DNA from 3 places in the Rhizobium sp. PRIMUS64 genome. Region 3 is predicted to be linked to each of the others. Evidence: predicted binding sites of a transcription regulator. Region 3 holds the regulator's gene; each other region holds the start of a gene.
What was found. The regulator LexA, encoded in region 3, represses DNA repair genes until DNA is damaged. The targets are predictions, from matches to a motif close to TGTTCNNNNTGTGTTCNG.
Positions count from the first base shown of each region.

Region 1: a site for LexA is predicted at 1,945-1,962, ahead of dnaE (DNA polymerase III subunit alpha). Genes of this name have one in related genera too.
Region 2: a site for LexA is predicted at 1,701-1,718, ahead of recA (recombinase RecA). Genes of this name have one in related genera too.

Region 1 covers NZ_JALBGX010000044.1:17,042-20,143, forward strand. The annotation lists gene dnaE (DNA polymerase III subunit alpha) at 1-1,708, opposite strand, end outside; gene MOV76_RS18465 (DUF5680 domain-containing protein) at 2,213-2,677, shown strand; gene MOV76_RS18470 (ABC transporter ATP-binding protein) at 2,789-3,102, opposite strand, start outside.
Region 2 covers NZ_JALBGX010000142.1:13,331-16,432, forward strand. The annotation lists gene alaS (alanine--tRNA ligase) at 1-405, opposite strand, end outside; gene recA (recombinase RecA) at 560-1,654, opposite strand; gene MOV76_RS33060 (carbohydrate kinase family protein) at 1,884-2,828, shown strand; partial or broken gene MOV76_RS33065 (pseudouridine-5'-phosphate glycosidase) at 2,913-3,102, shown strand, end outside.
Region 3 covers NZ_JALBGX010000170.1:5,769-8,870, forward strand. The annotation lists gene MOV76_RS35040 (VOC family protein) at 1-892, opposite strand, end outside; gene lexA (transcriptional repressor LexA) at 1,091-1,810, shown strand; gene MOV76_RS35050 (ComEC/Rec2 family competence protein) at 1,791-3,102, opposite strand, start outside.

The DNA.
Region 1 (3,102 bases), on a different contig from region 3:
ACTGGGTGACCGGCATGTCCGAGCGCGGATCGCGATACATCGGCACCAGCTTGGAAAGCGGCCGGTCGCCGATGACGATGCCGGCGGCATGTGTCGAGGCATGGCGATAAAGCCCCTCGATCTTCTGGGCGATGTCGAGCAGCCGCGCGACAACAGGTTCTTTCGCCGCCTCCTCCTGCAGCTTCGGCTCCTCCTCGATCGCCTTGGACAGCGGCGTCGGATTGGCGGGATTGTTCGGCACCAGTTTGCAGATCTTGTCGACCTGGCCATAGGGCATTTCCAACACGCGGCCGACGTCGCGAAGGGCGGCGCGCGCCTGCAGCGAACCGAAGGTGATGATCTGCGCCACCTGCTCGCGGCCATACTTGGCCTGGACGTAGCGGATCACCTCTTCGCGGCGATCCTGGCAGAAGTCGATGTCGAAGTCGGGCATCGAGACACGTTCCGGATTGAGGAAGCGCTCGAACAGCAGCGAAAAACGCAGTGGGTCGACGTCGGTGATCGTCAATGCATAGGCGACCAGCGAACCGGCGCCCGACCCGCGGCCGGGACCGACCGGAATGTCATGCTGCTTGGCCCATTTGATGAAGTCGGCAACGATCAGAAAGTAACCGGGGAAACGCATGCGCTCGATGACGCTGAGCTCGAATTCCAGCCGCTCGCGATAATCCTTCTCCTCGTAACCCGGCGACATGCCGAGCGTCGAAAGCCGCATGTCCAGCCCTTCGACCGCCTGGCGACGCAACTCGCTCGCCTCGGCGCGCTCGGCCTCCTCGGCATCGTCGGTCGCACCGGTGAAGCGCGGCAGGATCGGCTTTCGCGTCTTCAGCACGAAGGAGCAGCGCCTCGCGATCTCGATCGTATTTTCCAGCGCTTCCGGCAGGTCGGCGAAGAGCTTGGCCATCTCGGCCCGGCTCTTCAGATAATGATCCGGCGTCAGCCGGAAGCGGCTGTCGTCGGAGACGATGGCGTTGTGCGCGACCGCCATCAGCGCATCATGGGCGTCGTAGTCGTCGCGTGTCGGAAAGAACGCCTCGTTGGTCGCAACCAGCGGCAGGTCGTGGGCATAGGCGAGCCCGACAATCTTCTGCTCGTGCCGCTTGTCGTAAGTGCCGTGCCGCTGCAGCTCGACATAGAGCCTGTCGCCGAAGAGACGCTTCAGCGTCAGCAGCCGGGCTTCCGCCTGGGCCGGATGGCCTTCCTTGATCGCCACGTCGACCGGCCCGGTCAGGGCGCCGGTCAATGCGATCAGCCCTTCCGTGCCTGCCTCCTCCAGCCAGGAGGCACTGATATGAACGGCCTGATTGCTCTCGCCGCCGAGATAGGCGCGGCTGACGAGATCGACCAGCCTTTCGTAACCGGCATCCGTCGCAGCGAGAAGAACGATCGCCGGCAGCTTGACCAGGGCCTGCTGGCCGCCGCGCTTTTCCGTTTCCAACCCGTCTTCCATGTCGATCGAGACCTGGCAGCCGATGATCGGCTGCAGGCCATCCTCCATCGCCTTCTGGGAGAATTCGAGGGCGACGAACAGATTGTTGGTGTCGGTAATCGCAATCGCCGGCTGGCTGTCGCCGGTCGCCTTGTAGAGGATCTTCTTCAGCGGCAGTGCGCCCTCGAGGAGCGAATAGGCGGAATGGACCCTCAGGTGGATGAAGCCCGGCGTGCCGCCGGTCGCCTCACCCGTTGAACCCTTTGCCGTATCCGCCATGACATGCCTTCCCAATCACCCGAATGAATCGGACGCATTGTCGGCATAGAGGGCGATGATGTCCAGAAGAAGTCCCGCATCCGGGCCGCATGATTGCCATGCAGTCCCCTGAAAACTTTAGAGCGCCATGACGATGAGCGAGAAGCTGGCAACGAACATTGCGATGGAGGTGAATGCTGCGATATCACGGATCATGTCAGTCATCGGGCTCTCCTTTACTCGTTATGTTGTCAATTTGTTCCATGTATGTTCTGTTGTCAACAGGAATCTTTTCCTTCTTTCTTGTGTTTGAAAAATGCCGGGATGCGCACCTTCGAATCGCTGGGAGCCAGTACCCGATGATATGGGCGGCAGCTGTCCCTTCTGGCCTGCCACAGATCGGTCATGGCGCCTAGACGGCCAGCCTCCTCGAGGCGACCCGTTTATTTCAAATCTTTGTTCCTCTTTTGTTCTTTACACCTCGCAGCATATTTGCCAGCATCCAGCCGAGAAGAGGAGAACGAGATGTTCGATATTCCGATGCTGAACGAATTCGTCGTGGAGGCGAAGGCTGCGACCTATGTCGGCGGCGGCGTGGCGCGCGTACCCTGCCGGCCGAGCTCCCACGATATCGGTTACGAACGCGGCGACTGGCGCTATCTCGACAGCTATTTCGGCGGCACCGATTTCGCCGGACAGGAGGTGGTGTGGCTTGCCGACGAGCCCATCTGGGCGATGAATTATTTCGGCTGCGTCATCGCGCCGAAGCTCATCGACGGCACAGTAGCCGGGACGGTGATCAAGGCTGCACTTTCGGCGATGTATCGAGAGGGCCGATTTCTTGGCGGAATGGAATTCGACCATCCTTTCGGCCGCTATCTCGATCGCAACGAAGGCTGCTGCGAGCGGTTCAGCGGCCACGAATGCATCATGGTCGGCGGCCAGAAGGCCTATGCGCTTGATTATCGCGGCGGGCTGATCGTGCCCTGATCACAGCCTTAAAGCGCATCGCGTCAATCTGGATTCATGCGATGCACATTAAGTCTCTGATTTATGCATGTCGTTATCCCAAAACCACTGCAGGCTTTTGGGCGACATGCATCAGAAATCGACGATCTTGCCGTCAGAGATCGTCACGCGGCGATCCATGCGGCGGGCGAGCTCGTGATTATGGGTGGCGATGAGGGCAGCAAGGCCGGACTGACGCACCAACGCTTCCAGCGCATCGAAGACGTAGCTTGCCGTTTCGGGATCGAGATTGCCGGTCGGCTCGTCGGCAAGAAGAAGAGTCGGCGCATTGGCGACGGCACGGGCAATCGCAACGCGCTGCTGCTCGCCGCCGGAAAGCTCGCCCGGGCGATGCGAGCCACGATGGCCGATGCGCATATAATCGAGAAGCTGGCCGGCCCGCTCTC
Region 2 (3,102 bases), on a different contig from region 3:
TTCTTCATCCTCGGAATAGACGGTCACCAGCAGGCGGTTTTTAGGAAGGTCGAAGCCTTCGGTGACGAGCTTCCAGGCAAGCTCGATCGCATTCTCCTTGAAATAGTCGCCGAAGGAGAAGTTGCCGAGCATCTCGAAGAAGGTCAGGTGGCGTGCAGTATAGCCGACATTGTCGAGGTCGTTGTGCTTGCCGCCGGCCCGCACGCATTTCTGCGAAGTCGTCGCCGTCGAATAGGGACGCTTTTCGAGGCCGGTGAAGACGTTCTTGAATTGCACCATGCCGGCATTGGTGAACATCAGCGTCGGGTCGTTGCGCGGCACGAGCGGGCTCGACGGAACGATCTCATGGCCGTTCTTCTTGAAATAGTCGAGGAAGGTCGACCGGATATCGTTCACACCGCTCATGCTATGCCCTTCAATGCTGCCGGAGGCAGGTAAATTTAAATTCATCGGCTTTTAACGTTCGCCCCCGCCACTGTCCAGCAGACAAACAAAACCGGCCGCATTCTCATCAGGAATGCGGCCGGTTGGAACTGTCCGATGAGTTTAAGCGCGAAAATTACATTTCCGCAGTGGCATCGCCATCGCCGTCATCCGGGTCCGGTCCGCCATTCTGCAGGAAGCGGTCGGCGATCAGGCCGGCATTCTGGCGCAGCGACAGTTCGATCTCGCGGGCGAGATCCGGATTGTCCCGCAGGAAAGTCTTGGCGTTTTCACGGCCCTGGCCGAGACGCTGGCTGTTATAGGAGAACCAGGCACCCGACTTTTCGACGATGCCGGCCTTGACGCCGAGATCGACCAGTTCGCCGGTCTTGGAGACACCCTCGCCATACATGATATCGAACTCGACCTGCTTGAAGGGCGGCGCCATCTTGTTCTTGACGACCTTGACGCGGGTCTGGTTGCCGATCACCTCTTCGCGCTCCTTGACCGCCCCGATGCGGCGGATGTCGAGGCGCACGGAAGCATAGAACTTCAGCGCATTGCCGCCCGTCGTCGTTTCCGGCGAACCGAACATGACGCCGATCTTCATGCGGATCTGGTTGATGAAGATAACCATGGTGTTCGATTTGGAGATCGAAGCGGTGAGCTTGCGCAGCGCCTGGCTCATCAGTCGTGCCTGCAGGCCGGGAAGGCTGTCGCCCATTTCGCCTTCGATTTCGGCGCGCGGCGTCAGTGCGGCGACCGAGTCGACGACGAGAACGTCAACGGCGCCGGAGCGCACCAGCGTATCGGTGATTTCGAGCGCCTGCTCGCCGGTATCGGGCTGCGAGATCAGAAGATTCTGCAGGTCGACGCCAAGCTTGCGGGCATAGACGGGATCGAGCGCATGTTCGGCATCGACGAAGGCGCAGATGCCGCCCTTCTTCTGCGCTTCGGCAATCGTCTGCAGTGCAAGCGTCGTCTTACCGGAGCTTTCCGGCCCGTAGATCTCGATGATGCGGCCCCTCGGCAGGCCACCAACGCCGAGTGCAATATCGAGGCCAAGCGAGCCGGTCGAGATCGTCTCGATCTCGACAACATTCTCGTTGGAGCCGAGTTTCATGATCGAGCCCTTGCCGAACGACCGCTCTATCTGTGAGAGTGCCGCTTCAAGCGCCTTGCTTTTGTCCACCGATTTGTCCTCTACCAGCCGCAATGAATTCTGAGACATCCGATCCACCTTTAGGTTATTGAAGCCGCTCAAGCAATGTCGAGTTTGTACCCTATTTGTTCCATTCTCGCAATAGGCGATCAAATAGTTGAAAGAAAAAGGTAAAACGACACGTGTTCTGCATTTGTTTTATCAATGAAAAGCAACGACTTAGGCCAAAAGTGCCGACTCGGCCGCGGCAGGGCGCACCGTATCGATTCGTCCTTCGGGCATCGGGAGAGCGGATCGGATGAAGAAAAAGATTCTTGTTCTCGGCGGTGCGCATATCGACCGGCGTGGCCGAATCTCGGGCGAGACGGCGCCTGGCGCCAGCAATCCCGGCACCTGGTTCGAGGAGCCGGGCGGCGGCGGCTTCAATGCGGCGCGCAACCTCGCAAGGCTCGGTTTTCAGGTGACGATGATCTCGCCGCGCGGCGGCGATCCGATGGGCGAGACGGTTGGAGAAGCTGCCGATTTCGCCGGCATCGACGACCGGCCTTTCGTCTTCCTCGACCGCAAGACGCCGAGCTACACGGCGATCATCGAGAAGGACGGCAATCTGGTGATCGCCCTTGCCGACATGGATCTCTACCGCTTCTTCGTGCCGCGGCGTCTCTCCATCCGCTGGGTGCGGGAGGCCTTCGCCGCCCATGATTTCATCCTCTTTGACGCCAACCTGCCGGAAGAGACGATCGCGGCGATCGTCGCAAAGGCGCATGCGCTCGCGAAGCCCGTTGCGGCAATCGCCATCTCGCCGGCCAAGGTCGTCAGGCTGAAACCCTGCATCGGGGATATTGATTACCTGTTCCTGAATGAGGCTGAAGCTGCCGCCCTTGCCGGTGAGCGGCCGGAAGAGGCTGCCGGCTGGCCGCCGTTGCTGAATGAGATCGGCATCAGGAACGCCGTCGTCACCCGCGGCCGGCGCGAGCTCGTCGCGCTTTGCGATGGCCGCGCCGTGACGTTGCAGCCGCCGATCGCCGACACCGTCGCCGATGTTACGGGTGCCGGCGATTCTCTTGCGGCCGGCACACTCGCCGCCTTGATATCAGGCTTGCCGCTCGAAGAAGCCATCCGCCACGGCACCGCGGCCGCCACACTGACCGTGCAATCGCGGCACGCCGTCAACGAAAATCTGACGCCCGAGCTGTTGAATGAGGCGCTTGCCCTTGTTCCCCAGATCAGAATTCTGCATTGAAGCAGCCAATTAAATAGTTGAACATGATGCCGAAAACCGCTCGCACTTTTCAGCATCATGCTCTGTCGATCACAGGACCAGACCATGACTAAGCCCATCTCCCCTCTTTTACCGATCGCCTATTCGAAGGAAGTCGCCAGCGCCAAGCAGCGCGGCGCGCCTGTGGTGGCGCTGGAATCGACCATCATCACCCACGGCATGCCCTATCCCGGCAATATCGAGATGGCCCGTAGCGTCGAGGCGATCATCCGCGAACAGGGTGCGGTGCCGGCAA
Region 3 (3,102 bases):
GTGTCTCCTCGAAGGCGAAGAGCGTGCCCTGCCCGGGCGCGGGCTTCACCAGAATGCGATTGTTCTTGCGCGTGTATGTCACCCCGTTAGCAGCCAAATGCGCTTCTGTCACGGCAAGATCGGCGACAATGAAGAGGATTGCCCGGCCACGCAGGCCGCGATCGGCGGATGAGCCGGCGATCTCGAAATAGGCTTCTAGCCCTTCCGGCGTCATCAGGCTGATTTTCGCGTTCGAAGCAGCAACATTGACGCCAAAACCGGTTTTCTCGACTGCCGCCTGCGCCACGGCAAGGCCGACGAAGGCTCCGAAAGCGGCGGCATCAGGCGCGCAGAGCGCGATCTCGGCAATGCCGGTGACGCCATTGGCATGCGTCTCCAGCGCGCCGCGGTCGGCCGGCAGCGGATTGACGCGTTCGACGCTGAAAAGGAAGAGATCGGGCGCTCGCAGGTCGCCGGCAAAAGCCAGCTTGAAGCCGGCGATGCTCTCAGAACCGTCCGGCATCGTCATCGGCCGGGTGAACTGCAGCATCTCGCCGGCGCTCGATCCGTTGCCGACGAAGTTCTGATGATCGATGCCGGCATCCTTACTGCCGAAAGCAAGCCCCGAAAGCCCCTCCTCGCCGCAGCGGAAGCGGAAGGCCCGGTTGCGGGCGGTGAAAACATTGCCTTGCCGCGCTGAGGCCTCGCTCTCCTCGACACTCGCAATCCCGAGCGGCTCCAGATAGGTCTTGTCGGCAAAAAAGACGCAGGCGTTTTCCGTTCCGAAGGGATGGCGTGCATCGGCGGCAACGGTGAAGCCGAGCTTGCCAAGCCTCTCGCGCGCCAGATCGATATTGACGACGGGCAGCACCACATGATCCAGCGGGTGCGGCTTGGCGGAACGCTCGTTCATGATATCCCTCCTGGAAACGGCAAGAGATGTGCGATGGCGCGCCCCTCAATGCAAGAGATGTGTCCCAATCCGGCGAATGAAAATAAAAATCTCAACGAGTTGGCGCCAAGTTTTACGGAAATTTAGCTACTTGCGGAACACATATGGAACATATAGTGTCTGTTCTGGATTTGTTTCAATCACGAGGTCACAACGTCGATGCTCACGCGCAAACAACAGGAGCTTCTCCTTTTCATTCATGAGCGCATGAAGGAATCCGGCGTTCCGCCATCTTTCGACGAAATGAAGGATGCCCTGGACCTCGCTTCCAAGTCCGGGATTCACCGGCTGATTACGGCGCTCGAGGAACGTGGCTTCATTCGCCGCCTACCGAACCGCGCCCGTGCGCTCGAGGTTATCAAGCTTCCGGAGGCCTACAGCCCCAGCATTCAGCCCCGGCGGGGCTTTTCGCCCAGCGTCATCGAGGGCAGCCTTGGCAAGCCGCAGCCGGTCGCCACTCCTGCTCCCGCAAAACCCGTCGCCGACAACGGCAACTCGGTCTCCGTGCCGGTCATGGGCCGTATCGCCGCCGGTGTTCCGATCTCGGCGATCCAGAACAACACCCACGACATCGTCGTTCCGGCCGACATGCTCGGTTCCGGTGAACATTATGCGCTCGAGGTCAAGGGCGATTCGATGATCGACGCCGGCATCTTCGACGGCGACACCGTGATTATTCGCAACGGCAGCACCGCAAGTCCTGGTGACATCGTCGTTGCTCTCGTCGACGACGAAGAAGCGACACTCAAACGCTTCCGCCGCAAAGGCGCCTCGATCGCGCTGGAGGCGGCCAACCCGGCTTACGAGACCCGGATTTTCGGGCCGGACCGCGTCAAGGTTCAGGGCAAGCTCGTCGGCCTCATTCGCCGCTATCACTGACATCAGGCATTCTAGATTCGGCAAAACTGTTGCTGCGCCAGTCATAGGCGCGATGCCGCATCCATGGCCGCGACAATGCATCGAATGCGGTTGCGACCTCCAGGCCGGCGTCGGCGAAGCGCAACTCGACGGAACCGGTCCTGCGCAGCGTTTCGCCGGTGAAGAGCGTCGCCCCTGAGCGGCAGCTGTTGAAGCGCAGGCGGACCGACGTCACGACGATATCGGCCGCGTCGCATGCTGGACCGAGATAGGCGGCATTGTCGATGACAGCAACCACGTGACCATTGCCAAGCCTTGATGTGCACCAGGCCTTCTTGACGCAGGAAAAGCGGTTTGCTTCACCGGCCGCTGCAGCCGCCCGCATCGCCGACCTTGCTTCGTTCTGCTGATCGCGGGAAAGCCTGACGCGGCGGTCTTCTCCCTCCGGCGGAAGAACAGGACCATCCAGCATCTTCGGCGGGTGATGCGTCGGCAGGACCAGCGCTCTCTGCCACTGGTCGAAGATGAAATCCGGCGGTCTTCCACGGTTGGAAGCCATGGCCCCCGCCTCGACGATTGCGACGAGACCACCATCCTCCGAAATCGCCAGATCCGGCGGCCGGGGAACCGGCAGAAGCAAGAGGACGAGCGTCGACACCGCGATGATCGATGTGCCGATATGGCGCAGCCGGGTGCGGAGCAGCGTCAGCAGCAGAAAGCCTGCGACGGCTATCGCGAAATACGAAGCGGGCAAGCGGCCGATGCCGATGTCGCCACCCCAGCCGGACACCGTCTTTGCGATCGCGATCACCAGATCGAGGCCGAATCCGACGACCTTCCAAGGCAAAACGTCCAGACCGAAAGGCATGAGCAGCATCGCCAGCAACCCGGCCGGCATGATGATGAAGGAGATGATCGGCATCGTCGCGAGGTTTGCCGGCAGGCCATAGGCAGTCAGGCGATGAAAATGCTCGATCGAAAACAGCGCGGTGGAAAAGCCGCCGATCAGCGAGGTCAGGAAGACGCCGCCGAAGAAACCCGCAACCGTAACGACGGGCCGAAAAACCGGCAGCTTCAGGAAAGCGTTTTCGCGGACGCGCCGGTCCTTCCACAGCTGGTAGCCAGATACCAACGCCAATGTCGCGGCAAAGGACATCTGGAAACTCGGACCCAAGACCTCGGACGGTGAAATGGCGAGAATGACGAGCGTCGAGAGAGCGACATTGCGCAGGCTGATCGACGGCCGGTCGAAGAAGACGGCAATCAACATGATCGCCATCATGATGAAGGCGCGTTCGGCCGAGACGGCAAAG